3 regions of the Clostridium sp. CM041 genome follow, and region 3 is predicted to be linked to each of the others. Evidence: riboswitches for the same ligand, from Rfam matches in the RefSeq annotation. Region 3 holds a riboswitch; each other region holds the start of a gene.
What was found. Region 3 has a riboswitch for thiamine pyrophosphate ahead of thiD (bifunctional hydroxymethylpyrimidine kinase/phosphomethylpyrimidine kinase). Riboswitches for the same ligand answer to the same signal wherever they lie in the genome.
Positions count from the first base shown of each region.

Region 1: linked by a shared signal. The riboswitch ahead of ACWJJT_RS01630 (thiamine-binding protein) and the one ahead of thiD (bifunctional hydroxymethylpyrimidine kinase/phosphomethylpyrimidine kinase) in region 3 are both predicted to bind thiamine pyrophosphate.
Region 2: linked by a shared signal. The riboswitch ahead of thiT (energy-coupled thiamine transporter ThiT) and the one ahead of thiD (bifunctional hydroxymethylpyrimidine kinase/phosphomethylpyrimidine kinase) in region 3 are both predicted to bind thiamine pyrophosphate.

Region 1 is NZ_CM143648.1:323,292-333,899, reverse strand. Features, by position in the region: gene ACWJJT_RS01670 (SNF2 helicase associated domain-containing protein) at 1-2,890, opposite strand, end outside; gene ACWJJT_RS01665 (cold-shock protein) at 3,089-3,292, opposite strand; tRNA gene ACWJJT_RS01660 (tRNA-Gln) at 3,507-3,581, opposite strand; tRNA gene ACWJJT_RS01655 (tRNA-Glu) at 3,599-3,673, opposite strand; gene ACWJJT_RS01650 (helicase-related protein) at 3,902-5,659, opposite strand; gene ACWJJT_RS01645 (ABC transporter ATP-binding protein) at 5,804-6,559, opposite strand; gene ACWJJT_RS01640 (ABC transporter substrate-binding protein) at 6,540-7,544, opposite strand; gene ACWJJT_RS01635 (ABC transporter permease) at 7,584-8,360, opposite strand; gene ACWJJT_RS01630 (thiamine-binding protein) at 8,332-8,622, opposite strand; TPP riboswitch at 8,735-8,844, opposite strand; gene ACWJJT_RS01625 (hypothetical protein) at 8,932-9,231, opposite strand; gene ACWJJT_RS01620 (hypothetical protein) at 9,366-9,503, shown strand; gene ACWJJT_RS01615 (patatin-like phospholipase family protein) at 9,506-9,958, shown strand; gene ACWJJT_RS01610 (SDR family oxidoreductase) at 10,171-10,608, shown strand, end outside.
Region 2 is NZ_CM143648.1:1,777,862-1,788,469, forward strand. Features, by position in the region: gene metA (homoserine O-acetyltransferase MetA) at 109-1,026, shown strand; gene ACWJJT_RS08295 (polysaccharide deacetylase family protein) at 1,093-1,956, opposite strand; TPP riboswitch at 2,215-2,319, shown strand; gene thiT (energy-coupled thiamine transporter ThiT) at 2,407-3,048, shown strand; gene ACWJJT_RS08305 (L-lactate MFS transporter) at 3,251-4,441, opposite strand; gene ACWJJT_RS08310 (Na-translocating system protein MpsC family protein) at 4,584-4,946, opposite strand; gene ACWJJT_RS08315 (FAD-dependent oxidoreductase) at 5,073-6,518, opposite strand; gene hydG ([FeFe] hydrogenase H-cluster radical SAM maturase HydG) at 6,830-8,248, opposite strand; gene ACWJJT_RS08325 (TM1266 family iron-only hydrogenase system putative regulator) at 8,322-8,585, opposite strand; gene ACWJJT_RS08330 (alpha/beta hydrolase) at 8,821-9,618, opposite strand; gene ACWJJT_RS08335 (hypothetical protein) at 9,943-10,113, opposite strand; gene ACWJJT_RS08340 (hypothetical protein) at 10,261-10,521, opposite strand.
Region 3 is NZ_CM143648.1:1,430,174-1,440,781, reverse strand. Features, by position in the region: gene ACWJJT_RS06800 (MDR family MFS transporter) at 1-257, shown strand, start outside; gene ACWJJT_RS06795 (AI-2E family transporter) at 259-1,377, opposite strand; gene ACWJJT_RS06790 (50S ribosomal protein L25) at 1,928-2,527, shown strand; gene ACWJJT_RS06785 (hypothetical protein) at 2,684-2,971, shown strand; gene ACWJJT_RS06780 (hypothetical protein) at 3,090-3,449, opposite strand; gene glpK (glycerol kinase GlpK) at 3,776-5,266, shown strand; TPP riboswitch at 5,336-5,446, shown strand; gene thiD (bifunctional hydroxymethylpyrimidine kinase/phosphomethylpyrimidine kinase) at 5,594-6,418, shown strand; gene thiM (hydroxyethylthiazole kinase) at 6,623-7,459, shown strand; gene thiE (thiamine phosphate synthase) at 7,449-8,078, shown strand; gene ACWJJT_RS06755 (C40 family peptidase) at 8,097-9,470, shown strand; gene ACWJJT_RS06750 (alanyl-tRNA editing protein) at 9,648-10,608, opposite strand, start outside.

The DNA.
Region 1 (10,608 bases), 1.1 Mb from region 3:
CATCTAAATACATGCACCTTATCTCTTTAGGCTCTAACCTCTTAGAAATGTTTTTAAGCACTCTAGTAAATTGAGAAAATATTAATATTCTATGACCTCCCTCTAAGCCATTCTCTAAAATTTCATCTATTGCTTCCATTTTGCCGCTACCCCCAACATAGTCCTCTATAAAAGTAGAAGGGTCGCAACATATCTGTCTTAGCCTTGTTAAAATTGACAGTACTTTAAACTTGCTTTTATTAAACCCTTTCGCCTTAATATCTTCTTCTAGTTCTCCCTTTGCATCCTTTAAATAGGCTAAATACACCTTTTTCTGCTGCTCCGTCATTTCTACTGAAATTCTATGTTCGATTTTAGAAGGCAAATCTTTTGCAACCTCTAATTTAGTCCTTCTAAGTATAAATGGTTTTACATGATTATTTAGTTCTTGTAGCGCTTCATGACTTCCATCCTTCACAATTGGCGCTTCATATTTTTTTGAAAAAGCACTATGATTTAAAAGATAACCTGGCATTATAAAGTCAAAAATCGACCAAAGTTCCGTGAGAGAATTTTCAATAGGCGTTCCTGTAAGTGCGAATTTACTTATAGCATTTATACTTTTCACAGAATGTGCATTTTGCGAATTAAAATTCTTAATATACTGTGCCTCATCTAAGAAACAGTATCTAAATTTTATTTTTTGATAGTCCTCAAGATCTCGCCGTATAAGTGCATATGATGTAATAATCACATCGGTCTCATCAATGTTTTGTTTTTGCTGCACTCTTTGACTTTTATTTCCTGATATTACTATGCAATTTAGTGATGGTGCAAATTTTTCTATTTCATCCTTCCAATTGAACACAACCGACGTAGGGCATACTACTATAGATGGTTGCTTATTTTCATTTTCATGCACTTCTGATTGAATAAATGCTATAGCTTGTAGCGTTTTACCGAGCCCCATTTCATCTGCTAGTATTCCTCCAAATCCACACCTTGCAAGAGTTTTTAACCACTTGAATCCTACCTTTTGGTAATCTCTCATTATACTATCTAAGGTTTTAGGAACTATTGCTTTCAATTCTTTAATATCCTTAACAGTATTAACTAGTTCTCTAAATTTTTTATTTGTATCCACAAAATCCATTCGTTCTCGTTTTAATTTTTCTTCTATATATATGGCATTATATTTTGAAAGTAGAATTTTATTCTTCGTAATATCGCTATCCTTTATATTTAGATACTCTATCATTTGAGCAACTTTTAATAAATTATTTGAATCTAATAATACAAAGCTGCCGTTTTTAAGCCTATGATACTTTCTTTTTTCTCTTAAAGCTGAGAAAACATTACTAAGCTCAGTATTATCTACCCCCTCAATACTAAAGCTAAACTCTAAAAGATTATCCTTATTAAGCTTTATATTCGACTTATATCCGGCGTTTCCGTGCACCTTAATCTTCTTGAATTCTTCAGAATAATATACTTCTGCCACTTGCTGAAGCTTTTCCAGTCCTGAAACTAAAAACTCTAGGAGCTTTGCTTCATCTCGCATATCAAACCCCTTATTTGTACTAACGAAACCGAATTCAAGAAATTGATTTATGATACCCATTTCCTTCTCTATGTCTCTTATAAGTACTCTTCCCTCTTGTGCTTTGTTTTCTCTACTATTAAAAGGATTTATCTCAACCTCTCCATACTTGAAAGTTATGAACACCTCTACATTTTCAGGCTTTTTTTCAAAATGAACAACTGCCTTAAGCTCTTCTATATAAAATTCCTTTTCTAATGATGTGTCTATGGCGACTCTATCACTTATCTTGTTTAAAGTTGGAAGTACAAATGATGCTACATCATCTTTCTCTTCTTCATAAAATTCTATGCACTTATTATTTTCTTCTTTAAATCTATTATAAAAAGGTAAATATGCATCTCTTTGAGTAATAGGTGGCTGATATATTTCACCTTTATAGAAAAAGAATTCCCCATCATCGCTTATTGCAATAGGCATATCTTCTTTTTGCTGAAGTATAAATTTACTATCTTCTCTATTGATTTCGAATTCTAAGGGTATGGTTTCCTGCTTTATGTGTACATTAGTAAACGTTTCGCCTTTTATTACCACAGTTAGATCTCTATTGTATAAGCATTTAAATAATCTTTTAACCATGCTGTCTGTAAAATAAGCTTTTTTACCAGACAGAAATTTTACTGTATTTCCCTTATATGTATTTGAAGCCACCGTCTCAAGTTCACTCGCTTCTTTGAAAAGTTCTATAATATTTAAATCTCCTTCTTTAAATGAGTGCAAATAGGGATTGTATGTAAATCTTTTCCCAAACTCCATAGACTCAAAACTTTTATTATAGCAAATAAAAAATTCTTTTATGTTTTTAACTACGTATTGCTTATCCTCTCCAATCTTTAGACTCACGAAAGATTTTCGGTTATCACTATTAGAATCATGCTCATATTTTACATCTACATTTAGATATGATTTTTTCCTTTGATCACCATTTATACTTTTAGTTATTTGTTTAATTAAACTATTTGTTTTAGCCATTTTTTTTGCTTTAATAATTTCGTCTTTCTCATAAAAATACTTTAATAATGTAGCCACTACATGCTTGCACATACTCACCTCTCCATAATAACTATAACAATCATTACATTGACAATGATAACTTATAAAAGAATTAGTATTATTAAAACTTGTGTCTACTTTATACTGAGTGAAATTTGTTGACTCCACATCTGAAGTTATCTTAGTTTCCTTGTAATCTTCTCGCTTCTTTATTTCTATCTCAATATGCTTAACCTTATTACTTAAATAATACTCTGTTCCACTTTTATAAGAATCTTTATCACTGTATTCTCGTATAATCTCTTCATTAATATCAATCAAAAGTTTCACCCCATCAAGTTTTTTTCTATTTTATATATATTATAAATTCCAGAATGTGTTACCATTATATACTATACGCACACCCATATTTTTCAACCAAATAAATTCAAAATACATTGTAAAAAAGCACACTCAAGGATTAAATGAGCGTGCCGAAATTTTTCCGTTTATATTATTTCATAATAATTAATATTTCTACATTTTTTGAACATTAATAGCTTGAGGGCCTTTAGGTGCATCTACAACATCAAATTGCACTTCTTCGCCCTCATGTAAATCCTTTCTTGGCCCTTGTTCTTTTATTGCTAAATGGTGAACAAATACATCCACGCCTTCTTGAGCGGATATAAATCCATATCCTCTTTCAACATCATACCACTTTACTACACCAGTTTTCATATATTTCCCTCCTTGTCATTCTCTGAAGTACAAAACAATTCAAAGTTTAAATATAGTATTAACTATAAATGTCTAACTAATACTTTTTATTATGCCTAACTTCTTCATCTAACAATATAATTATTATTATTCCAAGGAAAAAATATACAAAAAAATAACCCCAGCAAAATAAACATTATGCTAGAATTATTTATATTGATTATGGTAATATATTTGGCTGAGATGGCAGGATTCGAACCTGCGGATGCCAGAGTCAGAGTCTAGTGCCTTACCGCTTGGCTACATCCCAATAAAAAAAAGTGTTAATGGTGACTCCTAGGGGAATTGAACCCCTGATCCCACCGTGAGAGGGTGGTGTCTTAACCGCTTGACCAAGGAGCCTTATTAGTAATTAACACTACGAGATATAGTATACTTCATTATGTAGTATAAGTCAACTATATATTTAAAATAAATTTCCAATTAATTATTTATGTGAATATGCCTTAATAAAAGATAGGGTATACAGTTTTGCTGCACATCCTATCTAATTTTAACTTTGTTTAATCTAGTAATAGTTATACTTTTAAATATTATTTTCTATAAGAATCATCGATGTTATCATTTGTTTTATATACTTTTCAAAATTTTATTAATATCTTCACTGACTTTTATTCTATTCTCATATACCCATTGTTCATCAAAATTTAATTTAAAAACTTTTGAGAAGGAATAATAAATATTTATTTTTTGGTAGTAAAGCTCTAATTCATAAAGATCTTCTAATAGACGCTGTGGTTTTGAGATAATCTCTCTTTTAGTTATAAACAATTCATCTACATATTTTAAAAATGCATTCATCATCTTATCATTAGATACATCAAAAGGAATTTTTAGTAGTCTCCATTGAATTGATTCTTCCAATTTATAACTCCTTAAATTATCTAATACCACCAAATACTCGCTTATATCCATTTTTCTATAAAAAGGTGTTTTTTCTTCTTTTGTACTCCATAACGCTAATTTCTCTCTAAGAGAAAGCGAACTGATTTTTAATATAGCTTCACTTGGGCCTATTACTCCTTCTTCTATAGTTGCATCCCTTGTGTCTAAACTTTCTCTTATAAAATCTTGAGAATCGCCATAAGATGCTACATATCCAACCTCATATATCCCTTTTCTACCTGCCCTTCCCGCGATCTGTTTCACTTCTTGAGAAGTTAAATACCTTATCTCATTACCATCAAATTTTTTAATATCCATAAATATTATTCTTTTTATAGGAAGATTAACTCCCATACCTATTGCATCAGTAGATATTAAAATTGTGCTTTCCTTGTTAATAAACTGATTGTACTGTTTTTTTCTAACTTCTGGCGGTAAATCTCCATAGATTAAACTTACTTTTATACCTAGGTTTGAGTAATGATAAGCTAGTTCTAATACTTTCTTCTTCGAAAATGTAACAAGCGCATCACCTTCCTCAATACTTTTATATACAAAAGATTTATTTTCCATTACAAGAGGGGTATCCCTTTTATACTCTATAATCTCGTACTCCTCAGAGCAATCCTCTATTATTTTTATTAGCAATTCTTTCGCATTCGTAGCCCCGCAAATGTGTATCTCTTTACTTTTTAATCCTAAAACAGCTCTTGTCCAGGCAGCTCCCCTCTGGTCATTATCTATCATTTGAATTTCGTCTATAATACCAACTTCATATTCCTCATTTATATTTAATTTTTCTATAGTACAACATACATGAGCTGCATCTTCAATGATTATTTCTTCTTCTCCAGTTGCAAGATTACATTTTACACCTTCTCTATTTAATCTTTCAAAATTCTCAAGTGCTAATATTCTTAAGGGAGAAAGGTAAATTCCTTTTGTTGCCTCTTTAAGCCGCATCATTGCATTATATGTTTTCCCAGTATTAGTTTCACCTAAATGGAGATAAAATTTTCTTTTAAATTTTCTCGATCCCTCATATTCATTTTTAGGATTAGTTGGAAACACGCGTTCAAACTCACTAGATATAATCTCAGGAATATGCTCCGTTATTAACACACTTATAATTCCTGATTTTAAATAGCTTTCACCCTTGTCCTTTAAAATGTTCTCAAAATTAAAATCTGTATTATTTTTCTTGTTATAGTCCTCAACAAGCCTTATTGATATATATTTAAGTAATGCTGAATAATTTTCATGAACCCTTTTATAGTCTTTAAAATTTTCTTTCTTAAACTCATTTAATTCCTTTAGTTTCTTTCTTACAGCAGCTTCATGTTCCCATAGTACATTTGACTTAGTATGCTTTACTATTTCTTCAATCTGAGCAAATTGACTTTTTATTTTTTTAAAATTCCTTTCTATAGCTCCTCGTTTCATTTTGTTTCCTCCAATATTGACTTTTTATTTATTTCCATGTGGCTTATTGTTCTATTTTCTCACAACTATAAATTTATCATACATTTTTCAATCTCAATATAAATGAAACACCCAACTTAAATGCTTTTAAGCTGGGTGTTCCATTTATATTGTCTGTAAAATGATTTTCTTTATTTCATTAAATTTTTCTGATGTAACAATATCCTTATTTCTGTTTTTAGGTAAATCAACGATTATTTCTTTTTTTATAGTTGCCGGTTTATCTGATAATACATATATTCTATCAGATAAGAATACGGCTTCTTCAATATCATGAGTTATAAATATTATGGTAACTTTTAGCTCTTTAATTACGTCTATTAGCCAATAGTGCATCTTTGCCCTAGTAATTGCATCAAGTGCACCAAAAGGCTCATCTAACAGCATAATATCAGATGATGACATATATGTTCTAAGCAATGCAGCTCTCTGCCTCATACCTCCTGAAAGTTGAAAAGGATATTTATATTCGAAGCCTTCAAGCCCAAATGTTTTAAAATGACTAAGCGCCTGAGCCCTTGCCTCTTTTTTAGATTTTCCTTTTATAATAAGAGACAGTGTAGTGTTATCCACAATGTTTTTCCATGGAAGTAGCAAGTCCTTTTGATGCATATAACTTACTTTTTCAAATCTATCGCAGCATTTTTCTCCGTCAAATATAATTTCACCCGCATCTTTACGCAAAAGGCCTGATATAATATTAAAAATTGTACTTTTACCACTGCCACTTGGTCCTAGTAAACTTATAAACTCATTCTCTCTTGCATAAAAAGAAACATCATTTATTATATTCATACTTCCAAAAGTTTTTTTAATATTTTCTACTCTTAATTTTTCATTACTAGTTTGGTAAGTACTCATTAGTAAATGCCTCACTCGCCTTCATATCTTTTCCTATAAGCTTTTTATCTAAAAGAAATTTGGTGTAATTATTCCAAACCGATTCTTTCATTACGCCCCATTTTTCAGCTTCAGCTTTATATTGATCCTTTAAATATTTTTGACTTGCGACGGCAAGAGCTTCATCTGTCTCCGGTGCATTTTTCAGTAAAACCTTAGCACTTTCCTCAGGTTTCTCCATGCTGTATTCATATCCTTTTGTAACTGCTTTTAAAAATTTCTTTGCCATTTCGGGATCCGCTTTTAATTTGTTCTCATTGGCTATAATTACCGGAGTATAATAATCTAAATCTTTATTTAATTTTCCAATATCAATATAGTCAATAGGAATATTTTTAAGCTTCGCTTCTATTCCTGTCCATCCATAAAATACCCATTCAATATCAATATTTTTCTTAGTTACAGCAAAGAAATCCTCTGATCCTGCATCTACCATCTTTAGTTTTGAAAAATCCGCATTATCTTTTTCCATAACCGCCTTTAAAATTGCATTTTCAGAAGGCGACCCCCATCCGCCATAGGTTTTTCCTTCAAAATCCTTAGGAGATTTAATATTTTTTTCCTTAGGCGATGCAAACCCAGAAGTATTATGCTGAATAATAGTGGCTATAGCTTTTATTGGAAGTGGATCTTTAGCAGTTCTAGCATAAGTTACATCTTCTTGATAGCTTACGCCAAAATCTCCTTTGCCCGCTGCAATTAAACTTGCAGTACTTCCCTGCGCTGGTTGAATAATTTCCACGTCAAGTCCTTCTTCTTTAAAATATCCATTATCTTTCGATACATATAATCCAGTATGATTAGTGTTTGGTATCCAATCTAAAATAACAGTAACCTTTTTTAAAGTTTTTTCCTTCTTTACATCTTCTTTTTTTGCAGCACAACCCACAAATAAAACTGTAGTCATTGAAACTGTTAATAATAATGAAATTACTTTCTTTAGCATGATTTTACCTCCAAATAAAATAATATGTCCTATATAAATTTAGTCATTGTTATCTGCTTTATTTCTAGTCCAAGGAGTAAAAAAATATTGTATTAAGTATAAGAGTCCAAATAGTCCCATGCTTAATATTACAATAATTATAATTACTGCAAAAACTTTATCAAGTGCATATGAATTTTTAGCTCTAATCATATATACCCCAAGACCCTTATCCCCTCCAAGCCATTCTCCAATAACTGCCCCCATAATGCTATAGGTTGCCGCTATTCTAAGGCCCGAAAAAAAATTTACAGTAGAGGATGGCAGCTTCACCATGGTGAAAATTTGAAACTTACTAGCTCCCATAGTCTTTAAAAGGTTTACCATATCCGCGTCTACTGATTCTAATCCGTCAATCAAACTAACAACTATAGGGAAAAAGCACACTAACACTACTACAATAATCTTAGGTAATATTCCAAAACCAAACCATATTATGAAAAGTGGTGCTAGAGCAATAATTGGAACGGTTTGAGATACTACTAAAATTGGATATATGCATTTTTTAATGATTTTCACATTATCCATTAAGATGGCTAAAATTAACGCAATCAAAATTGATATTGCGAATCCAATCAAGGCTTCATATAAAGTCGCATAAATATGCTTAGTAATGCTTGGAACTATATTCACCAAGGTACTAATAATATCTTTTGGCGAAGGCAATATGTATTGCGGAACCTTCCATTTTTCTACAGCTATCTGCCATATAAAAAGAATTATTAATTGAAAAACTATAGGAATAAGTTTATTTTCTATACTTATATGTTTTTTCATTCATAGTCACGCCTTCAGCTTTATAATCGATTTTCACTATAGAAACAACCCTACTTGCTCCATGAACTACACAAATTTCCTGGGCCTTTTTTACTATATCTAAAAGCTCATCCATTTCACCTTCCATAGTGGTTTCCATTGGTCCTACCTCATATTTTACTCCACTAGATTGAATATATTCTATAACCTTATCTACTACTTGGTAAATTTTTTCTTCCGCAACCACTGGTATAACTTGAAGACTCACATTTACAACTGACATTTCAATTCCCCCTTAGAATATTGTTAAAGTAAAATAAACCCTTTGCTCATTTTTAAGCGAAGGGTTCTATAATCAAATAACTTTGCACCATTTATATATTCTTATTTTAACCTAAATGCAAATTATATTTTCCCTCCGCTGGCATTATCCAATTCAGGTTATAAGGGTCGAAACTTAACTGTTTCCTCTCAGACAAAAATATTGACTCCCCTAGTTTTTAATATTAAATTACTTTACACGTATATACTACCTAAAAATTCTTATAATGTCAAACCATAAAAAACGCATCTTTTATTCAGTGCGTTTTTCTTAACAATCCATATTATCTTCAAACTTTTTAATATATTCCTTTAGTTCATCTATCTGTTTTTGTAAATCCTTGTTATCGCCCTTAGAATTACTGTTTCCATTATCTCCAGATTGATTGCCATCCTGCGATTCAAGATTTTGAGACTGAGCTGCAATTATCAAAATACTTTGGGCCAAACCCGTTAAAAAATTACCTATTACATTTTGTTGATTAACATTAAGTTTTCCAGCAATTATAACCCCTATTACTGTTGCTAATGTGGCTAATTGACAAGGCGTGAATTCTTCTAACTTTTTCATACATTGCCTCTTTTATAAAATGGTTGTAATATATTATATTCTTTTAACAAAAAAAAGTGTAACTAATATTATTTTTTAAATATATGACATGAAGATATTTTTATTCATATATTACTCATAAAGGGGTGGTATATATGAATATATACAACAATAAAAGATTTGCAGATATTGTGTTTGAAGGTGGCGGAGTTAAGGGCATCGGTCTTGTAGGTGCCTTAAAAACATTTGAGGATAATGGATATCAATGGAAAAACATTTCAGGAAAACAATAAGAATGAGTATATCTATCCCCTATTTTTTCCACCCTGTAAACTTATATAATATAAAGACTAATAAAAAGTCTCTCATTCTTGATGGTGGTGTTTTAAGCAATTACCCAGTTTGGATTTTTGATGTGAATGGTGTTCCTCTCTGGCCAACCATCGGTTTTAAACTCGGAGGGAACAAAGAAATACGAGAACATAAAATCACAAATATCTTAAATTTTACTAGCTCAATTATTGAGACTATGTTAGAAGCACAAGATGGTATTCATATAAGAGAAATGGATTTCTTGCGTACTGTAAAAATCGATACCCTTGATATTAAAACCACAGATTTTAATATTGGGAATAAAAAAATTATGGAGTTATATAATTCTGGCGAAGTTTGCGCAAAAGAATTTCTTAAAAATTGGGAAGATAATTATAAAAAGCATAGAATCTTTAGAAGTAATTCCTTTAAATAATAATCGTTGCTAAAACCACTAAATCTTTTTATTCATATATACACCACCTTACATTTATTTATTGAATAATACTAAGAATTTAAAAGTGCGCTAAGCTTAATAATAATTATTATTGTTTTTAAGCTTAGGCATTTTTTTCTTAGTCCATAAATTTAGCCACAGTTCAAATTATGTGATATTATAATTATGAAGAAAAAAACGAGGTGAGTTCAATGAAAAAAGTATTATTAACCGGCTCTAATGGTTTCTTAGCATCAAGATATTACACATATTATAAAGATAAATACGAAATAATCCCATTAGGACATGCAGAGTTAGATATAACAGACGAGAGTAAAGCCTTAGAAATTATACAGAAATTCAAACCTGATTACGTGATTCATACCGCTGCTATTGCTGATACAGGTTTGTGTGAACGAAACCCAGAACTATCTTATGAAATAAATGTAAAAGGTTCAATTAACATTGCTAAAGCCTGTAGTTTAACAAAATCTAAATTAATATATTTAAGTTCTGAACAAATTTTTAACGGCAATATCGAATCAGGACCATATAATGAAAATCACACCCCAACTCCAAATACCATTTATGGGAAACATAAACTTGAAGCTGAAAACGAATTAAAAGGAATTATTGATGAACTATGGATT
Region 2 (10,608 bases), 350 kb from region 3:
AGCAAATTTTATAATACAATTTTATTGTTTATTAAAGTTAATCACGCTGCTTTCCTTATAGGAAAGCAGCTTTTTTTTATAAGATGCCTAATTACAAGGAGGATGCAAATGCCAATAAAAATACCTGACAATCTTCCAGCGTTTAAAACTTTAAATAAAGAGAACATTTTTACTATTACAGAAGACTGCGCATTTCACCAAGATATTCGGCCTTTAAAAATTGTGATTTTAAACCTTATGCCAACAAAAATCGATACTGAAACACAAATTTTAAGACTTCTTGGGAACTCTCCACTACAGATTGATATAGTTCTTCTTCACCCTGCAAGCCATGCATGTAAAAATATATCGCAGGAACATTTAATTAAATTTTATAACACTTTTGAAGAAATAAAGAATTCTAGATTTGATGGAATGATAATAACTGGAGCGCCAATTGAAAGTATTCCCTTTGAAGAAGTGGATTACTGGGAGGAGCTTAAAAAAATTATGGAATGGAGTGTTCACAATGTATACTCTACCTTGCATATTTGTTGGGGTGCTCAAGCAGGGCTTCATTATCATTACGGAGTGCAAAAACATAAACTTGATAGTAAAGTATTTGGAGTGTTTAAACATAAAATAACAAAGCAAAACGTTAAACTTTTGAGTGGATTTGATGATGAATTTTATGTTCCACATTCAAGACATACTGAAATAAGAAAAGTTGATATTGATAAAATAGATGAGCTTGAAATTTTATCAGAATCTGAGGAATCAGGCATTTACATTGTATCAGCAAAAAAGGGAAGACAAATTTTTATAACCGGGCATTCAGAGTATGATCCATTAACATTAAAAAATGAATATGACAGGGATATAGCAAACGGCTTAAATATAAATGTCCCCAAAAATTATTATCCAAAAGACGATCCATTAAAAATACCTATCGTAAAATGGAGAGGTCACTCAAGTTTGCTTTTTTTAAACTGGTTAAATTATTATGTTTATCAGGAGACACCTTACAATTTGGTGTACCTAGAATAATACATATAAAAGTTGGGCCCCTAGTAACTTAGGGACCCAACTCTAAATATTGAACTTTATTAAAATTTAATCTGTATTAGAAATTCGTTTTTTAAATTCTTCCATGTCATGGAATGAACTTATATATACCCTATGTAAGGAAAGTATACCATCCTCTTTGGAAGACCATCTGCCGTCAGTACTAAAAGCCATTGTATACCCTGCTTCTCGTACAGCCTCAATTGAAGTTTTACTGTATCCACCATAAGGGTAGGAAAAGAATTTTATTTGTTTATTTAATATTTTTTCCAAATCTTTTTTAGATTTAACTAAAGTTTCTAGTTGCTTATCCTTAGGCATCTCTTTTAAATTTTCATGCTTTACGGTATGACTACCTATTTCTACTCCATATTTTTCCATTTCTACAAGCTGTTTCGAAGTCATATAGTTAGGACTTTTATCAATACTACCAGTAATAACAAAAATTGTTGCTTTAAAATTATACTTTTTCAAAACAGGGAACATATCCGTATAATTATCTTCATAACCATCATCAAAAGTAAGAACTATGGATTTTTCAGGTATTGGTATATCCTTAATAAGATATTCATATAAATTTGTAAGTGTAATAGTATAATAACCATTATCTTTTAAATATTTTAGTTGCTCCTCAAATCTTTTAACAGGAAGACGAATAGGATTATCTTTTTCGTAGTCAATTGAATGGTACATTAAAACTGGAACACTCTTTCCTGAAGCCTTCATAACAGCAGTCTTGTCAAAAGCGGGTATCGAAGAGGTTTGAGCGGGTTCAGCCGGTTTAATGGGTTCAACTGCAGTTGCTGGTTTAACTGGGGCAGTTTTTTTTATTGTAGCAGTCTTCGATCTTGAACATCCCGAAAGAGACATTAAAATAATGAGTGTAAATATTAAAAATATTTTTTTTCTCATAATAACCTCCTTGTATGTATTTTTTCGAAACACATATTATTTTTTAATCTTCATCATCTAATACAAAACCCCTTAATAATAAATTCTCTGAGTATTTTGTAACCCTAATGCTAAATTGATCACCTTACATTTATTAACTTTATACCATCCAGATTATAAAATCAATCTTTTCCGGTATTTTCTTTATTTTAATTTGTAAATATCTAAAACAGGTTGTAAAATATAATATACTTCTATATAATTAAATTATAATAATAATATATGTGCTAGGGGTGCCTAATGGCTGAGATATGAATATTTAATTCATTGACCCTTATACCTGATCTGGATAATACCAGCGGAGGAAAGCGGTTATGATGTATAAGTACATTAACTATATTCCTTTTTTGAATATAGTTTTTTTGTTTTTGCCATAATACTTCTGTAGCACAATACATGGAGGCTATAAAAATGACTTTTGCCGAAAGAATCGCTGAAATTACAAAAACCCCCATTGCTCTTTTTGCACTATTAGGAGTTTTGTTATTAATCTATGCAGTTTTGAAAGTTAGGAAAATTAAATTTACTACGCAGATGATAACTTTAATTGGTATATCTCTTGCATTATCTACTGTATTGCAGTTTATTACAATTCTAAAATTACCACAAGGTGGTAGCATTACTGCTGGAAGTATGGTTCCAATCATACTTGTATCTTTATTTTATGGTCCTGAAGTTGGTTTTTTAACAGGTTTTTTATTTGGAATTATTAATTTTTTAGTAGCGCCCTTCGCACTCCATCCAGTGCAAGTACTATTTGATTATCCGCTTCCTTTTATGGCTATTGGAATAGTTGGTTACTTTAGATCACGTGATACCAAGGTCATACTTATTGGCGTAGTCGTAGCAATGCTAGCTAGATTTACATGCCATTTTATATCTGGAGTAGTGTTCTTCGGAAGCTATGCTCCAAAAGGAACATCTGTTTATTTATACTCCCTTTTATATAACGGTTCATACCTAAGTGTGGAAACCATTATTACCTGTGTAATTATTGGGCTTCTACCTTTAAAACGATTATCAAAGTTAGTTATAACCAAAGCTCTAGATTAACAACAAAATATATCTACTGCCTACTTCAGGTTTTTCTTCAACCAAAATTATATTAATACATTATTCTGTTCATCATGAAGTTTACTGTATTATATTTAATGCTACGTAATATTAATATTACGTAGCATTAAATATAATAACTTTGAAATTACTATCAATCATTTCTTAACTCTAGCCCACTAAAATGGTCAATTCTGTTAGATTATGTTTTAATCATTCTTTTAGATGAAAGAATACCCATAATACATAAACCAATTATAAAATAAAAGATATAATTATAATTCGCAAGGATATCCATTAGAAGTCCAGAAGCCAATACCCCGATAATGGCTCCTATACCATATGCCGTAAACACAACACCATAATTCTCACTATAATGTTTCGTTCCATACATATCAAGAGTTGAAGTAGGCGCTATAGCTAACCATCCTCCAAGATTAAACCAAAATATCGAAAACGCTATACTAAATAATACTAAACTGCCTTCATTTGCCACTAGCATTAATAATGCTGCGATAATAATTAGTGCGTAAGAAATTAGCATGGCATTTTTAGACGAGTACTTATCCGTAATCAAGCCAAATATAGGTCTACCTATTCCATTAAAAACTGCAAATACGATCATTAATAAGGCTACTGTTTTTGGGGATAGCTTAATGAGTTCTACACCAACGTTACTTGTCATTCCAATTAACATTAGTCCAATCATTGATCCAATCATAAAATTTACATATAACCCTTTAAAGTTTTTTGATTTAATCATTTTAGCAGTATTCGTACCATTCATATGAATTTTTGTGCTTGAAGTTGTTTCAAGACTTTTACTTTCCACATCAGACGGATATCTAAATGGATACGAAAGCAAAGGTATTATTACCCCAAAAGATACACCTAATATTAGGAAAGCTTTTGTTATTCCATAACTTTCTATTAAATTTCTTGCAAGTGGAGCTGTTATAAGTGGTGACAACCCAAATCCTATTAATACAATGCCTACTACTAAGCCTTTTTTTTCTGGAAACCATTTTGCTACTACCGTCATCGGAGCTCCATATGCTATGCCTACGCCAGCGCCAATTATTACCCCATATGTTATAGTTAAAATGTATATATTTGGTGCATATGCAGATAATATCCATCCTAATGCTACAAGAAGTGCACCCATAGAAATAACCATTCTTGGACTGTATTTCTCTAAATATTTTCCAGTTATAAACATAAAAAATGAATAAGCTGCTAAAGAAACCATGTAAGGAAAGCCACTTTGAGTAGATCCTATATTAAAAGCCTTTTCAATTGGAATCCTAAAAACACTCCATGAGTATACAGTGCCTAAGCACATCATAATTATAATTCCCAAAATCACATATATCCACCTTTGCTTAAATTTCATATTATCATCCCCTTCGTTTTTTATAATACTCCTTTAAAATTAAAATCAATAAAAAAGCCAATAACAAAAACTCCTCACTCAGAGTTATTGTTATTGGCTTACCCCTTGACTGGTCATTTACCCTTCAGTGCGTCTTCCATGATTATTTTATTAATCGTTCTTCAATATCTTGGTCTACAATTATAGCTATAATTTTTTCACCTGTTTTGGTACTCACATCAGAATAAGTACTTACTATATTAACATCAATTATAGATTTTATAGTTTCTTCCAAATTTTCTCTTGCATTCTCAAACAAAGCAATATTCAGTCTTTTAATTAAATCGACGCCTTCCTTGCTTTGAGCCAAACTTTTTTCTGATTTACTTAAAAATCCTTTAAGTCTTACTATTATTAAATCCTGAAATATGATTGTCCGAATTTTTTCTGGGCCTCTACCCATGTGTTCAATCTCAAATTTACTAATTGCTTCGCTTAATTTCGCTTCAATTTGTCCTTTTGTCATTGAGCTCCTCCATAAATCATCATAAATAGAATCAGAGTCTTGATATAATAAATAATTTTAGCATATCAATTGATAATTGTAAATAATAATATTTAAGGTTGTAGTTTGTTACTTTATCATCCTTTGCTAAGATTCAAATTTCCTAATCAAATTTATTTCCGCTCTAACAGGTGGTTTAGAATCACTTTTGCCTCGCACGTTCACTTTATCTTCGCAAATATTCAGTTCTCTTGCTATAATAGCCTTAACTCTAGGTTTACAAAAATTCCCTTGGCAAGTTCCCATTCCTGCTCTTGTACGTCTTTTAATCGCATCTATAGAGTTAATTGGTATATTTCTATGAAGCGCATCTATAATCTCTGCCTCTGTAACCTGCTCACATCTGCATATAATATTTTTTGATTTATCTTCATGATTAACTTCTCCATCAAAACTATTATCTTTTTTTACTATTATTCCTTTTCTATAAGGATTAAAATTATTATTCTTCACAAGATTCATTCCTGAATTCTTAAGTATTTCTACCACCATCTCAGCAATTGCTGGCGATGATGTAAGCCCCGGAGAATCTATCCCAGCCACATTAATAAATCTTTTAACTCTGCTTTCCTCAATGATAAAATCCCCCGTACTGCTACTAGCTCTTATCCCTGAAAAAGTAGTTAATGCGCCTCTCACATTAAAATCAGGTATGGACTTTCTAGCCGCCATAATGACATCTTTTAAAGTTTCAGCGGTAGTTGACACATCATCTCCATTACTCACTTCTTCTGCATTAGGTCCTATCATAAAATTGCCATGATATGTGGTAGTTACTAATATCCCTTTCCCTTTATCTGTAGGCACTTGAAAAATAACAGTATTCACAAGGTGCCCTTGATCTTTTCCCATTAAAATATATTGGCCTCTCTTTGGTGTTATTTTAAAATCATCGATCCCTACCATGTTAGATATATTATCACTATGCAAACCCGCAGCATTTATAATATATCTTGCTTTAATATCCTCCTTGTTAGTATGTACAATAAACTTATCTTCTAATTTTTCTATAGATATTACTTCATTTTCAAGCTTAAGTTCAACGCCATTAGTTATAGCATTTTCTACTAACGCAATTGTAAATTCATAAGGAGACGCTACCCCTACGCTTTTAGCATATAGTGCTACCTTTACTTCACTATTTAAGTGTGGCTCTATTCCTTTTAGTCTCGCTCCTCTTATCACCTCTAAATCATTACAGTCTAATTTTATACCATTTTCATAAAGCTCAGTAATTTTTTTCTCGTCACCTTCATTAAATCCAATCACTAAAGCTCCTGTTTGTCTGTATCCAAAATTTAATTCTTCCTCAACACTTCTATACATTTTGTTTCCTTTTCCGCATAATCGCCCTTTTAATGTACCGTACTTTGCAGCATATCCACCATGAACTATTCCACTATTTGCTTTTGATGCTTTCGTTGCAACGTCATCTTCTTTTTCTAAAACGCCTATTTTTAGATTATATCTTGAAAGTTCCCTTGCTATCGCTGCACCTACTACTCCTGCTCCTATAATAATTACATCATACATAAATATCACCCCTCAACATATTATTAATATTTAAAACCTTTTAATATTTAATCTTTGTTAATATCTATTATAATATAATTATTTACATTATAATAGATATTTTCAATAAAATCGTTTTCTTATTTATTAGTTTTCGCCGTGTATGTTGTTTATAAAAATAAATGCGATGTAATTTTATAGTTGCTGAGCTATTAAATAAATTTTACTTAATGCGAGAACGCAAAAAGCATGTATCAATTACTTTGACACATACCTTTACTGTATTTTATGATTATGGTTATGTTTAAATGTTAATTTGTTAATTTGTAATATCAGAAACGGAAATCTCGCTTCCCTTCCTTAAGTTCTTTTAAATGCTCTATTGCAATTGTACGAACCTTTTCATTTTTTATATTAGGAATCTCATTTTCAATTACCATCTCGCCCTTTTTTTTGGTATCAAGTGAAGCATAATCCTCCAAATATTCTTTAAGTGTCATTAGTGCGTTCGGCTGACAACAGTTTCCAATTTGACCTGATTTCACAAGGCTCATGAAACGATCACCTGTACGCCCTTCTCTATAACAGGCGGTACAAAAGCTTGGAATATACCCAAATTCCAAAAGCCAGTTTACAATTTCATCTAATTTACGCGTATCTGTTACTTCAAATTGCTTCGAGTTATCTTCTTCCGTTTCCTTCTGCGCATATCCACCAACACTGGTACATGAGCCTCCACTTACCTGAGATATACCCAGTTCCAGCACACGCTCACGCGTTATTTTCGATTCACGAGTGGATACAATCATGCCAGTGTATGGAACAGCGATACGAATAATAGCCACAATTTTTTCGAACATCTCATCCGATATTGAATTTGAAAACGCATTTGGGTCAATATCATCAGCAGGGCATATTCGAGGAACACTAATTGTATGTGGACCCACACCCATGGCTGCCTCTAAATGCTCTGCATGCATGAGTAGTCCAACAAAGTCATAACGGTACATATTTAAACCGAATAAAACTCCGATCCCCACATCATCAATACCAGCCTCCATGGCACGATCCATAGCCTGCGTATGATATTCATAGTTGTGCTTTGGTCCTGTTGGGTGCAACTCCTCATAATTTTTTTTGTTATACGTTTCCTGGAAAAGTATGTAGGTACCGATGCCCGCATCCTTAAGTTTCTTATATTCTTCCACTGTAGTTGCAGCAATATTGACATTGACACGGCGGATATCTCCATTTTTATGCTTAATACTATAAATGGTCTTTATACTTTCAAGGATATATTCAATTGGATTGTTCACAGGGTCTTCTCCTGATTCTAAAGCCAATCGCTTATGTCCCATATCCTGAAGTGCTTTGACCTCTTGTGCTATTTCTTCTTGCGTAAGTTTTTTACGGGATATTGTTTTATTTTTAGCGTGATATGGACAATACACACAACCATTTACGCAATAGTTCGAAAGATATAGTGGAGCAAAAATAACAATACGATTGCCATAAAACTTCTGCTTAATCTCTTTTGCCAGTTTGAACATTTTTTCTTTTTCATCTTCCAAATCACATTCGAGAAGTACTGCAGCCTCCCTGTGTGTTAGGCCCTTACAGTCTTTTGCACGTTCTATCAGGCTATCAATTAGCTCACGATTTCTTTTGTTTTCTCGAGCATAAGAAATGGTAGATAGAATTTCACCGTCATCAATAAACTCAGTTGCATTTTTAGACTTATTATCATACATAGCATAAACCCCTTTTTAATATTTATTATTTATAAATGGTCAAACTCTTATAGACCTTGATTTAATCATTCGTTTACTGCTTTGCTATAGGTGGCGCCTTGGAATAAATCGTTTTGGTGTTTACATTTGGTAGCATTCCAAGCTTACCTGACAGGGCGCTGATAACATCATTCGGCGCATCCACAACGATACTTATTACCGAAATATGGCGTTTCAGATAGGGTACTCCCATTCTTCCTACTATGTATTCTCTATATTCGTGGAGAATAGAGTTAAGCTTTGGAGCAGCATCTGTGTTTTCAACGATAATTCCAATTAGAGCAATTCTTGTTTCCATTGGCAACCTCCTTTCTTTTAAACAATAAAAAAAACCCTGCACCCGAAAAGGCACAAGGATAGTACGTCGAAACCAAAGGTACAACCAATAAAGATATGTTCTTTGGAGCATTCCAACTATTCTCTCGCCTTCTCATTCGGGACGAACCCTCGTGCATTCAGAACGATAACTTTGTTAATTTAAAATCAATCTAACCGTACCACTCCTGATAGTAAAAAGCAATACAACAATTTATTTACTTATTTTTAACTGCCCATCTGATTCCTTTTTCAATATATTCATTCCAAAAATCCCACGTATGGCTACCAGGACTTTCTACATATGTTACATCTATATTTTCTGAAATTAAAAAATCACGGTATTTATGATTTACATCTAACAAAAAATCGTTTGTACCGCACGCCATATATATTTTAGGAATTAGAGCATTTTTCTTCTTCAACTTAATAATAAGTGCCTCTGGGTCTTTATCACTATCCAAAAGTTGATTCAGATCACCAAATACTCTAGTATAAAATTTATAGTCACGAACTTCGTCCTTAAAATCACTAGAAGCTCCAGCAATATTGTATGTAACTATAGCAGAAGATAATGCAATGATACGGCTAAAGTTGTCAGAATATTTTAATCCATTTCGAATTGCTCCATATCCACCCATAGATAACCCACCTATAAATGTATCTTCCCTTTTCCTTGATAACGGAAATATCCTGCGTGTAAATTCCACTAAATCATTTCCAACGAACTCACCAAACAATTCGCCTTTATCAACATCGTCTAAATAAAAATTATTTTCTCCAGAGGGCATAAACACTGCGATATTGTGTCTTAAAGATAGTTCCTCAATTTTACTACTACAAACCCAATCAGTGTAATTTCCAGCTAACCCATGCAAGAGATACAGCGCTTTCATTGGTTTTTTCTTAATTATTTCTTCCTCCTGTATTTCTATTGTATCAATTGGTATAAGAGCATTGAAAGTAACATCTCTTTTTAAGGCTTTCGAAGCAAAGCTCACTTGTAAAAATGCCATTTTTCATTCCCTCCTCTAAGGTATTTTTAGTATTAGTATAATACTAATTAAATAATACTAAAATTGAAATCTATTAACTATAGTTACTATTTAGTCACAAACCAAATTAGCTCCATTTGTCTAAATTATTTGAGCTAAAGTTACTTAATTTGGGAATTCAGATGAGAGACATTATTTCTCTCTTAAATCAAGATGTTAATCACCTATATCCTTGGCAACCACCTTTAGTTATTAGCTTGATTATCTTTTTCTCATAAAGCAGACCACCTCTTAACATAAAAGCATATACACTTTAAATCACAACTGCTCCCTAAGTGTTCTACATCATTCTCCTTTATCATTATGATACCAATGCCAACTAACATTAAATATAGTACTCGGTAGCAATATTATTAAAAATCCAGTAAAATTATATAAATTATAAGTACTAATAATAAGACCACATACAAATACTATTATAGACACTATCACATAATATTCTTTATCTAGTTTCATACCCATCCCCCCTGTAATATATTTTACAAAAATGGTTGAAACCATAAATAATCAACAGTTCCAACCATTCTTTATGATATATATAATTTAAATATATTAAATATTAAGTTCAATTTGTTCCTCTGCTTGTCCTGATTGCAGATTTGGTTATACCGGATTTAATGTAAAAAGTACATCCCCAGCTTTTACTTCTTTACCTTCTAATGCATTTACATTGACTACTGCTCCAGATACAGCCACCATAATTTGCGACTTATTTTCTGTAGTCACTATTCCTTCTTCATTTTTATCCACAAAAACCGTGTAGCTGTCACCTTTTAATTTCATATCATTCTCAAAAGCGAATAGTCCTAATTTTGAATAAGCATACTGAAGATTTTCTTCTTTTTCAGTAAATCTTGCAAACAAGCAATTTGTTACCCTTATTTGATTCTTTAATTCATAGGGTTTTTCTATATTATGGATTTAATTTTTTAGCTGTATCATAAGCTTTAT
Region 3 (10,608 bases):
GAGTAAGTGTTTTTGGAATTATATTAAATATGAATATAATTAAATATTTCAATAATATAGGAAGAAAGGGAATAGAACCTAACAATTTGTATTCCAAGGCAACTTTGAGTAGTGGAGTAAGTTTGCACCAGATAAAGCAAGCTTTAAATTCAGGACTTCATGAAGTATTTATAATATTTATCATAATTGCTTTAGTATCATTGATACTTTCTTTTATATTCGACTCAAAATTAAAAAATAATTCATGTGAACAATAAGTTATTTAATTAATTTGTTTTCAATTTGTTTATCTTTAATTTTTTTATTCATAAAATTTTCTAGTAGGGTCTTTATTAAGGCTATAGTGGGAACTCCAAGTAACATTCCTAAAACACCAAAAAAACCTCCACCAAGAACAATTCCTAGTATTATAAGTAGTGGACTAATTCCAACCTTATCTCCAATAATCTTTGGAGATATGAACCACCCATCAATATTACTTAAGGTTGTAATAAATAGTACCAACTGAACACATTTCATTGGGCTAAAGAATATTGTTATTATAACAGCGGGAACCATTCCTATAATATTTCCAAAATAGGGAATCATATTTGTTACCCCTATTACTAAACTAAAAGGTAAAGCGTAAGGTATTTTTAATATCGTAAATCCTATAAAAGTAATAATACCAAAAATAATAGAGTCAATCATTTTCCCAACAAAATATTTCTTAAAAGTAGTATTAACTATTTTAAAAAAATTAATTATTTTAATAGCAACAATTTCATTTAAAACAGAATAAATAAATTTTTTAAGATTAAAAATAATAGATTCTTTATCAATCAAGAAGTAAATTGAAATTACGATTCCAGACATTAATTTCATAAAAAAAGAACCTAAACCCATTAGGTAATCAATTATAAGTTGAAAACCGGGGCTAAAATATGCAGATACATCCTTGTTAAAAGTACTAAGGTAACTATCTAAGTAAGAAGTAGCATCAAATTTGTTTAGTAGTTCATTTTTAGATAAAAAATTGGTAGACCATTTATACGCTTTATTTGCAAAGTGAGGGATATTATTAAATAAATCAACGGAGCTTTTAATAATATTAGGAGTAACTAAAGTGATTATAAAAATTATTATGCCTATAAATATTGTGTAAATTATGCATATGCTATAAATTCTTTTCATTTTTGTTCTATTTTCAATAAACACCATAAGTGGGTTAAGTAAATAAGCTATAACGAAACCCCAAATAAAATAAGTAAGCAAAGAAAAAAAATTATTTAATACTGAACCTATATTTTCAACGTTATTTACTATTCTATAAAGTACAAGAGTAATTATAATAATAGGGACAAGTTGTATATATGGTATCTTTTTATATTTAATCAATGCAATTCCTCCGATCAATATTTAGCGCGCTTATTATAAAATTAATGTAGTATTATGTAATTGTAATATTGTAGATTAGAAGAAGATGATTGTAGCTTATTTAATTATATCATTCTTAAAACAATTTATTAATATTCATTTTAAAAAAATAACGACATATTGCGTAATAATAGTAGGTTACAGAAACAGGTAACACGCCTTACAATTTCTGTTTGCAAACATGTGCGATAATGTGCTATAATATAGTTATATTTAATACTAATGTTATCTTTTAGGTAGTGATGCTGATTTTTTTTATTTATTTGTATAAATAATGGATATAACATGGAAATTCAATAAATGTATTTATGAAAACATGAAAGACAGCAGGGTAATTCATGTTGTCTTTTAATGTTTGTAATTATATACATTGAATTTTCAGATACTTGTAATTAAAAAGATCATATCATTTTAAAGTTCAACACAAATTTTAGTGAAAATTAGTAGTGGTAACATATGTACATAAAATAATAAACAGAAAGGCTTTATAAGCCAAGAGGAGCGAATTATTATGGAAGAAATGATTTTAGATGCATTTGAAAGAATTCCGACAAATAAAAAATTTGTAGAGGAAGGTTTTATTGCAGGTGTTATGTATGGCGATGGCGTTAAGGAAGCAACTTCTATGAAGGTTCAAGACGTAGACCTAATAAAAGTTCTAAGAAAACATGGTCCTAATGCTAAAATATGGATTAAATACGGAGAAGATAAGAAATTTGGATTTATAAAAGAAGTTCAAAGACATCCTGTAACAGCAAAGATTAATCACGTAGACGTACAACTTGTTTCTAAAGATCGTGAAATAAAAATGCAATTACCTATTTCTTTCAAGGGAGAAGAGAATGTAGCAGCCAATCTACTTGAGTTGAAGATTTATAAAGCTGAGATAGATGTTGTTGGAAGCATGGGTATATTACCTGATGGAATAAGTATTGATATATCACAAAAAATACTTGGAGATACAATTACAATAAAGGACTTTGATTTAAATAATCAAATAAAAGTTACTGATGATGAAAATCAAATTTACGCAGCTATAGCACAAATGAAAGAAGAAGTGACTGAAGAAGTTACAGCTGAAGCAGTTGTTGCTGAAACTGAAGCTAAATAATAAAATAGTAATTATATAATAATAAAAGGATGAACATGAAAAGTTCATCCTTTTATCTATTATGGATAAAATTTAAAATGTTTTGATGATGAGGTAAGAAAAAGAATATAAGTAAATAGATACTTATTATTGTGAGTAAAATTAGGAGGCTAAAGAATGGCAAATATATTGAGATATTCAAAAAAACAATTAGATAGAACATTAAAAGATTTCGGAAAGAGAGAAAATATAGGTTCTAATGACACATCCGAGTGGATAAGACTAATAAACGATTTTATATATGAATTTGAACTAAAGTCTGAAGTTAATGAAGTAGATAAACTTTCTATAACAACTAGCAAAGAAGAACAAGTGGTAATTGAAAAAATGATGTATGCACTAGAAGGTACAAAAACTTCTTTGAATTACATTTTTGATGGTAATATTACTTATATAGAAGAATAGGTTATTATAACAATAAAATAAATATTAAAGGAAGCCATTTAATTAAATGGCTTCCTTTAAAAAGTTCATATCATCGAAAAATTATTAAATGGAATCTAAAGAACATATAAATAAAAGTTTATTTTGAACTAGTACCTTTATTTGCATAGGATTGATTATTTAGCTTTTTTGTCTCTTCTAAAGCAGCATCACTATTGCTACTACTCATATTAGACATACCAGCACTTGATAGATTATTTAATTGTTTTGTTTCTTCTAAAGTAGAGTCACTAGTGCTGATAGACATATTTGACATAGTAGAATTTGAAACACCACTAGTACCTTTATTTGAAGCTGATTCATTATTCAATTGAATTGTTTCTTGTAGAGTAGAATCACTAGTGCTACTTGACATACCAGCATTTGAGTAAGAGCTTGAACCTCCATTAGCAGCTGATTGTTTATTTAATTTTTTTGTTTCTTCTAAATTGTTATTCATAAGTATCTCTCCCTTCTAATATAAAAATTACACTGTTATCCAGCACAGTATATAGTTTACCCATTTTATCTTAAAATATAGATGAAAATATTGAGAATTTTTACTTGAAAATTTTAAGATTATAAAAAATTCAAGATCTTATTATATATTGTAGCAGCGGCGATGTGATATTTAAAAAATAAATCTAAATAGTGAAGTTTATAAGTTATATTGCAATAAATATAATAATCAGTTATACTAAATATAATGATATTTTAACGTATTTTTTTATTTATTAATGTGTAAACGATTCAATAAGACTAATTTCAAAAAGGAGTTTTGCTAAAATGGCTAAATATATAATGGCACTTGATCAAGGTACAACCAGTTCAAGGTGTATTCTATTCAATGAAAAGGGACTTATTGTAACGTCCGCTCAAAAAGAATTTACTCAGATTTTCCCAAAAGGAGGGTGGGTAGAACATGACCCAATGGAGATATGGTCAAGTCAAATTAGCGTTGCAACAGAAGCGATGGCTGAAGTTAAGGCTACGGCGTCTGATATAGCAGCAATAGGTATTACAAATCAAAGAGAAACTACTGTAGTTTGGGATAGACGAACGGGAGTTCCAGTATACAATGCAATTGTATGGCAATGTAGAAGAACTGCTGAGACTTGTGATGAATTAACACAAAAAGGATTTGATAAAATTGTTAGAGCTAAAACTGGATTGATTTTAGACGCTTATTTTTCTGGAACAAAAATAAAATGGATATTGGACAATGTAGAAGGCGCTAGAGCGGAAGCTGAAGCAGGAAATTTATTGTTTGGTAATATAGATACTTGGTTAATTTGGAATTTAACAAAAGGAAAAACATATGTAACAGACTATTCTAATGCTTCAAGAACAATGCTATTTAATATTCATGAACTTACATGGGATGACGAAATTTTAAAAACATTGAACATACCAAAATCAATGCTTCCAGAAGTTAAACCTTCAAGTTGTGTATATGGAAACACTGATATTTCATTGTTTGGAGGGGAAATTCCAATTGCTGGAGCGGCTGGAGACCAACAAGCCGCATTATTTGGACAAACTTGCTATTCACCAGGAACAGCTAAAAATACATATGGGACAGGCTGCTTCATGCTTATGAATACGGGAGACAAAGCAATTCAATCTAAACAGGGATTACTTACAACGATTGCTTGGGGAATAGATGGAAAAGTAGAGTATGCTCTTGAGGGTAGTGTATTTATAGCTGGAGCTGCTATACAATGGTTAAGAGATGAGCTACGTATGATTGACAATGCTGCTGATTGCGAAGAATATGCTAATGCGGTAGAAGATACAAATGGAGTATATGTAGTTCCGGCTTTTGTTGGACTTGGAGCACCATATTGGGATCCTTATGCAAGAGGAACAATTGTAGGTCTTACAAGGGGAGCAAAGAAAGAACATTTAATAAGAGCAACCCTCGAAGCACTTGCTTACCAAACGCATGATGTTTTAAAAGCAATGCAAGAAGATTCTGGAATTATACTTACAGAACTTAAAGTAGATGGAGGAGCTTGCAATAACAATTTCTTAATGCAGTTTCAATCTGATATTTTAAACGTTCAAGTAGACAGACCAGAGGTTACTGAAACTACAGCACTCGGTGCGGCTTATCTTGCAGGGCTAGCAGTAGGATATTGGAAGAGCAAAGATGAAGTATCAAAGCATTGGTCAATATCAAGAAGTTTCAAACCTATTATGACCGAGGAAAAAAGAAAAGAATTACTTCATGGATGGCATATAGCTGTTAAAAGATCAGGCATAAAACTTGAATAGTAGTAACGAAATATTAATTGTTAATAATAATTAGTTATGCTATTATTAACACATGAAATATAAAAGAATAACCTAACACAGGGGAGTTGGATAGGCCAACTGAGAAAAAGAACTTTAATTCTTTGACCCTATAACCTGATCTGGATAATGCCAGCGTAGGAAGTTGTTTATTGGTGTATTATATATGTATATATTTTTATATATCAAGATGATTTAAACACGAATCCTATGGGTTTGTGTTTTTTTGTTTTATAAATAAAATGGATGAATAGCGCCGCAGGTGATGATTCAACATTTAAAAAATAATTATTTTAGGAGGGAATTGATATGAAAAAAGTTTTAACTATAGCAGGTTCTGACAGCTCAGGAGGAGCAGGTGTACAGGCAGATTTAAAAAGCTTAAGTGCGAGTGGCGTATATGGGATGAGTGTAATTACAGCGGTAACAGCACAAAATACTATGGGAGTTTTTGCAGTGCAAGACTTGGGCGAAGAAATCATCAAGGCACAAATTGATGCTATTTTTACAGACATAGTTGTAGATGCGGTTAAAATTGGTATGGTTTCTGTAATCTCAACTATTGATGTGATAAGTGAGAAATTAAAACAATACAAGCCTAAAAACGTAGTACTCGATCCCGTAATGATCTCAAAAAGCGGTTATTCACTGTTAAAGCCAGAGTCAAAAACGGCTTTGGTTAAAAAATTAATTCCACTAGCGTCAATTATTACACCTAATGTTCCAGAGGCTGAAGAAATTTTAAAAGAAGTAAATTCAGATATTACGAGCATTGAAACAGTAGTAGATATGGAAAATGCAGCAAAAGAAATGTACAAGCTAGGATGCAAAAATGTGCTTTTAAAGGGAGGACATATGAAGGGGGAGGCCGTAGATGTATTTTATGATGGAAGTGAAATTATACATTTTACTTCTGAGAGAATAAATACAAAAAATACTCATGGAACTGGATGTACTTTGTCTTCAGCTATAGCTGCAAATTTGGCGCTTGGCTATAGCATGAAGGATTCAATAAAAAATTCAAAGCAGTATATAACAACGGCTATAAAGCATTCTTTAGATATTGGGCATGGGGTGGGACCTACAAATCATTTCTATGAATTATATAAAAAAGCAGGGATGGCAAATGATTAAGGATAGTGAAAAACTGGGTTTTTAGCAGCGAGTTATGCAAAGTTAATAACACAAAGTTTAAGGGGATTCAATAATGTATTAGTATGTATCATATTTTAGCAGTAGATATTACTTTATAAAACGTGATTTATTACTTGGAGCTACAATGCCCGTTATGATTATTACAGGATTTATATAAACAATAATTTGGAGGATGATGTCAAAATGGAAATTAATAAGAAAATAATTAAATTACTAAACAATTTAAGAGAAAAAACCCCATTGGTGCACCAAATAACAAATTATGTTACCGTTAATGATTGTGCCAATATTACACTAGCAATAGGTGGGTCACCGGTTATGGCGGAGGATATTCATGAAGTTCGCGAGATGGTATCACTTGCATCTTCACTTGTTATAAATATAGGAACATTAAATAGTGTAATTATAGAGGCTATGATTGAGGCAGGAAAGATGGCAAATGAATTAAACATACCTGTTATCTTAGATCCTGTCGGAGTAGGTGCAACAACTTATAGAACAGAAACTTGCAAAAGAATTATAAATGAAGTGAAATTAGCAGTTATTAGAGGGAATTTATCCGAAATAAAAACAATTTACGGAATTAAAACTATAACAAGAGGTGTAGATGCTAGTGAGAGTTTTTCTGTAGACAGTGATGAGTTTACAAGAGAGAAAGAAATGGCAAGGAATTTTGCTGTTAAATTTAATACGGTAGTAGTTATAACAGGTGCTGTAGACATTATATCGGATGGTAAGACTCTTTACACCGCATCAAACGGTCATAAAATAATGTCTAGGGTTACAGGTACAGGATGTATGTGTACTTCCGTTATTGGTTGTTATTTAGGCGCTGGAGATAATAATTTAATAGCAGCACTCGCAGGAATTGTTTCAATGGGTATTGCAGGAGAAACAGCTTATGAAAGATTAGATAAAAATAGCGAAGGATCAGGAACATTTAAAGTTAAAATGCTAGATGCTATTTACAATTTATCTGAAGATCTAATAATGGAAAGGAGCAAAATAAATGAAGAATAATGTGAATTATAGCCTTTATCTCGTTACAGATAGAGATGTATTGGTGGATTTAGATATATTTGCAGCAGTGGAGGAAGCAATAAAAGGCGGGGTTACATTAGTCCAGCTTAGAGAAAAGAGATTAAGTACTTTAGAGTTTTATAATATTGCAGTGAAAATAAAAATTATTACAGATAAATATAAGATTCCCCTAATAATAAACGATAGAATTGATATTGCACAGGCCATAGATGCAGCGGGGGTACACATAGGTCAAAGTGATATGCCAGCGACTATTGCGAGAAGTATAATAGGAGATAATAAGATGCTAGGGGTTTCTACTGCAACACTTAAGGAAGCACAAAGGGCAGAAAAACAAGGAGCAGATTATGTGGGTGTTGGAGCGATGTTTCCTACAACTACTAAAGATGATGCAAGTGCAGTTTCTGTATTAAGTTTAAAAGAAATAAAAGAAAAAATTTCTATCCCTGTAGTTGCTATTGGTGGAATTAATGAAAAAAATGTAAATTTATTAAAGATAGCAAATATTGATGGAATAGCTGTTGTTTCAGATATTCTCGGGAAAAAATCTGTAAGGTCATCAGCACAAAAGCTATGTTCTTCCATAAAGCAGAAATAATAGTGGGGGGGATTTATAATGTTTATCAAGCCGACTGGATTCGAAAAGAACCTATCTGGAAACGAGGTAGATAAGGTAATCTATTCAAATATTCCAGGATTAAAGGAAGAAATGCTTTGCATGAACTATTGGACAAAATTGAGTGGCATGAATAAAGATATTATGAATGTACAGGAGATTGAAGCATACAACAAGAGTAGTTTAACAACTGTTGGATCAATTGTGGACTTAGAAAATTACGAAGAATCCTTTAGCATGCAAGAATTAATAAACAAGATAAATACTATTAGTTCTATGCCAAAATCTGAAAGATTCCATGAGGATGGGAAATTAGTAGTTCAAGAATATTATAATAAGTTAATAAAGAATTGCAATATTGAAAAATTAATGGACTTATTGGATATCAAATATGCAATAACCATTAGAAAGACTGTGATGAGGACATTCCCAACCTATGATAAAATATTTAAAACTGGAGATAACTATGAATTTGACAGATTTCAGGAGACCGCTGTTTATCCTGTTGAACCAATTGTAATTCTGCTATCAAGTGTGGATAAAAAGTGGTATTTTGCACAGATGTATAATTATTTAGCATGGATACCCGAAAAAGATGTGGCAATATCTAGTAAAGAAGAAATTTTTGATTATCTTAAAACAGAAAATTTCTTAGTAACTACAGGGAAAAGAGTATTTACAAATTATAACCCATTAAATGAGCAATTATCAGAAGTGAAATTTGACATGGGAATTAAAATACCACTTGCAGATATTAAGGAAATAGAAGGGGATATTTATGGTCAAAATTCCGCAGGTAATTATGTGGTTAAGCTTCCAACCAGAGATAATAAGGGAAAGGTAGAATTCAAAAAAGCTCTGATTGCAAAAAATGAAGATATCGCATTAGGGTACTTATCTTATACCAGAAAAAATATCATAGTTAATGCCTTTAAATTTTTAGGCGAAAGATACGGATGGGGTGGAATGTTCAATTCTAGAGATTGTGCAAGTTTTATAATGGATGTTTATAGAACTATGGGTATTAAGCTTCCTAGGAATTCCGAGGATCAGGGAAAACTCGCAGTGGGCAATTTCTATGAAATGCCGGAAAATATGACTATGGGAGACAGAGAAAAGTTACTGAATAAATTGAAGCCTGGAACGCCAGTATTTATGAATGGGCATGCGATGATTTATATAGGTAAAGAAAAAGGTCAATATTATGCTATTCATGATTTTTCAGGCTTTTATAAACCACAGCAGGATGGGAGCTTAAAATATTATAAGGTACGCGAAGTGATGGTTTCTCCATTGTGTATAGTATTATCAGAGGATGGTAAAACATATATTGAAGGATTATACGGAGCTAGAGATTTTGTTAATGTGGATTAATTAGCCTGACAATTTCGGTCCAGCGAAAAGCAAGAGCTCCTCCAATAAATATAGATATACGATATAGTATGAAGTTTATCCATAGTGTTTTGAAATAAGAAGAGCAGAAACATTGAAATTCCACGTTTCAATCTCTTATTTCAAGTCACGTAGGAGAAACTTCATAGGATTGCACTATTATTTGTTCCTAGAAATTATATCAGCGTGGATTTTACTCCATGCATAATCTAGCGCAGAATCTAAATTATTATTATTCTTACCACCACCTTGTGCAGAAAAGGCACTTCCACCACCTTTGCCGTCTATTAGAGTTATGGCATCTTTTAAAATGGAGCTCATGCTAATTATATTCAAATCCTTCGAGCACATAAATAAAAGATTTGCTTTATCTTGAGATTTTACTCCAAATAAGACTATAACCTTTGGAGAGGATACTAATTTTGTTGCTAAGATATTAGTATATTTTAAATCCCCATTATCATAAATGCATTTAAGCATCCTGATATCTTCTATTTTTGGGGCTGCCTCTAACATATTTTGAACTTCGTACTGCGCAACCTCTGACTTTAGGGCCCTTTTTTCAGTAAGTGCTTTATTAAGTTCATCTGAAAGTCGTTCTACAACGGACAAAACTGTAGCATTATTGCAGGAAAAAAGTTTAGACATTTTTTCCATGGATTCATGTTTTAAGGCATAATCAGAAACAGCCCTTTGTCCACATATAAATTCAATTCTTATTCCAGTCTTATACTTTTCAAATTTTGTAACCTTAATTAATTGAACCTCAATAGTTGAACTAGGATGTATACCACAACATGGGTTTATATCAATATCACCTATCTTAACTATTCTTACTTTTTCACCAGCATTTATTGGGAGCTTTTTTAGCGATAATTTTTTTAGTTCAGAGTTAGTTGGATATAGTACTTCTACTTTAATATTGTCTAATACAATTTTGTTAGCTTTTTTTTCGGCAATTTTAATTTCATTATTGCCAATAACTTTATCAATATCAATAGTTGTAGAATCCGTGCCGAGGTGAAACCCAATAGTAGTTGCATTAAATAGATCAGAAATAGCAGCAGAAAGTATATGCTGCCCTAGATGCTGTTGCATATAGTCAAACCGTTTATCAAAG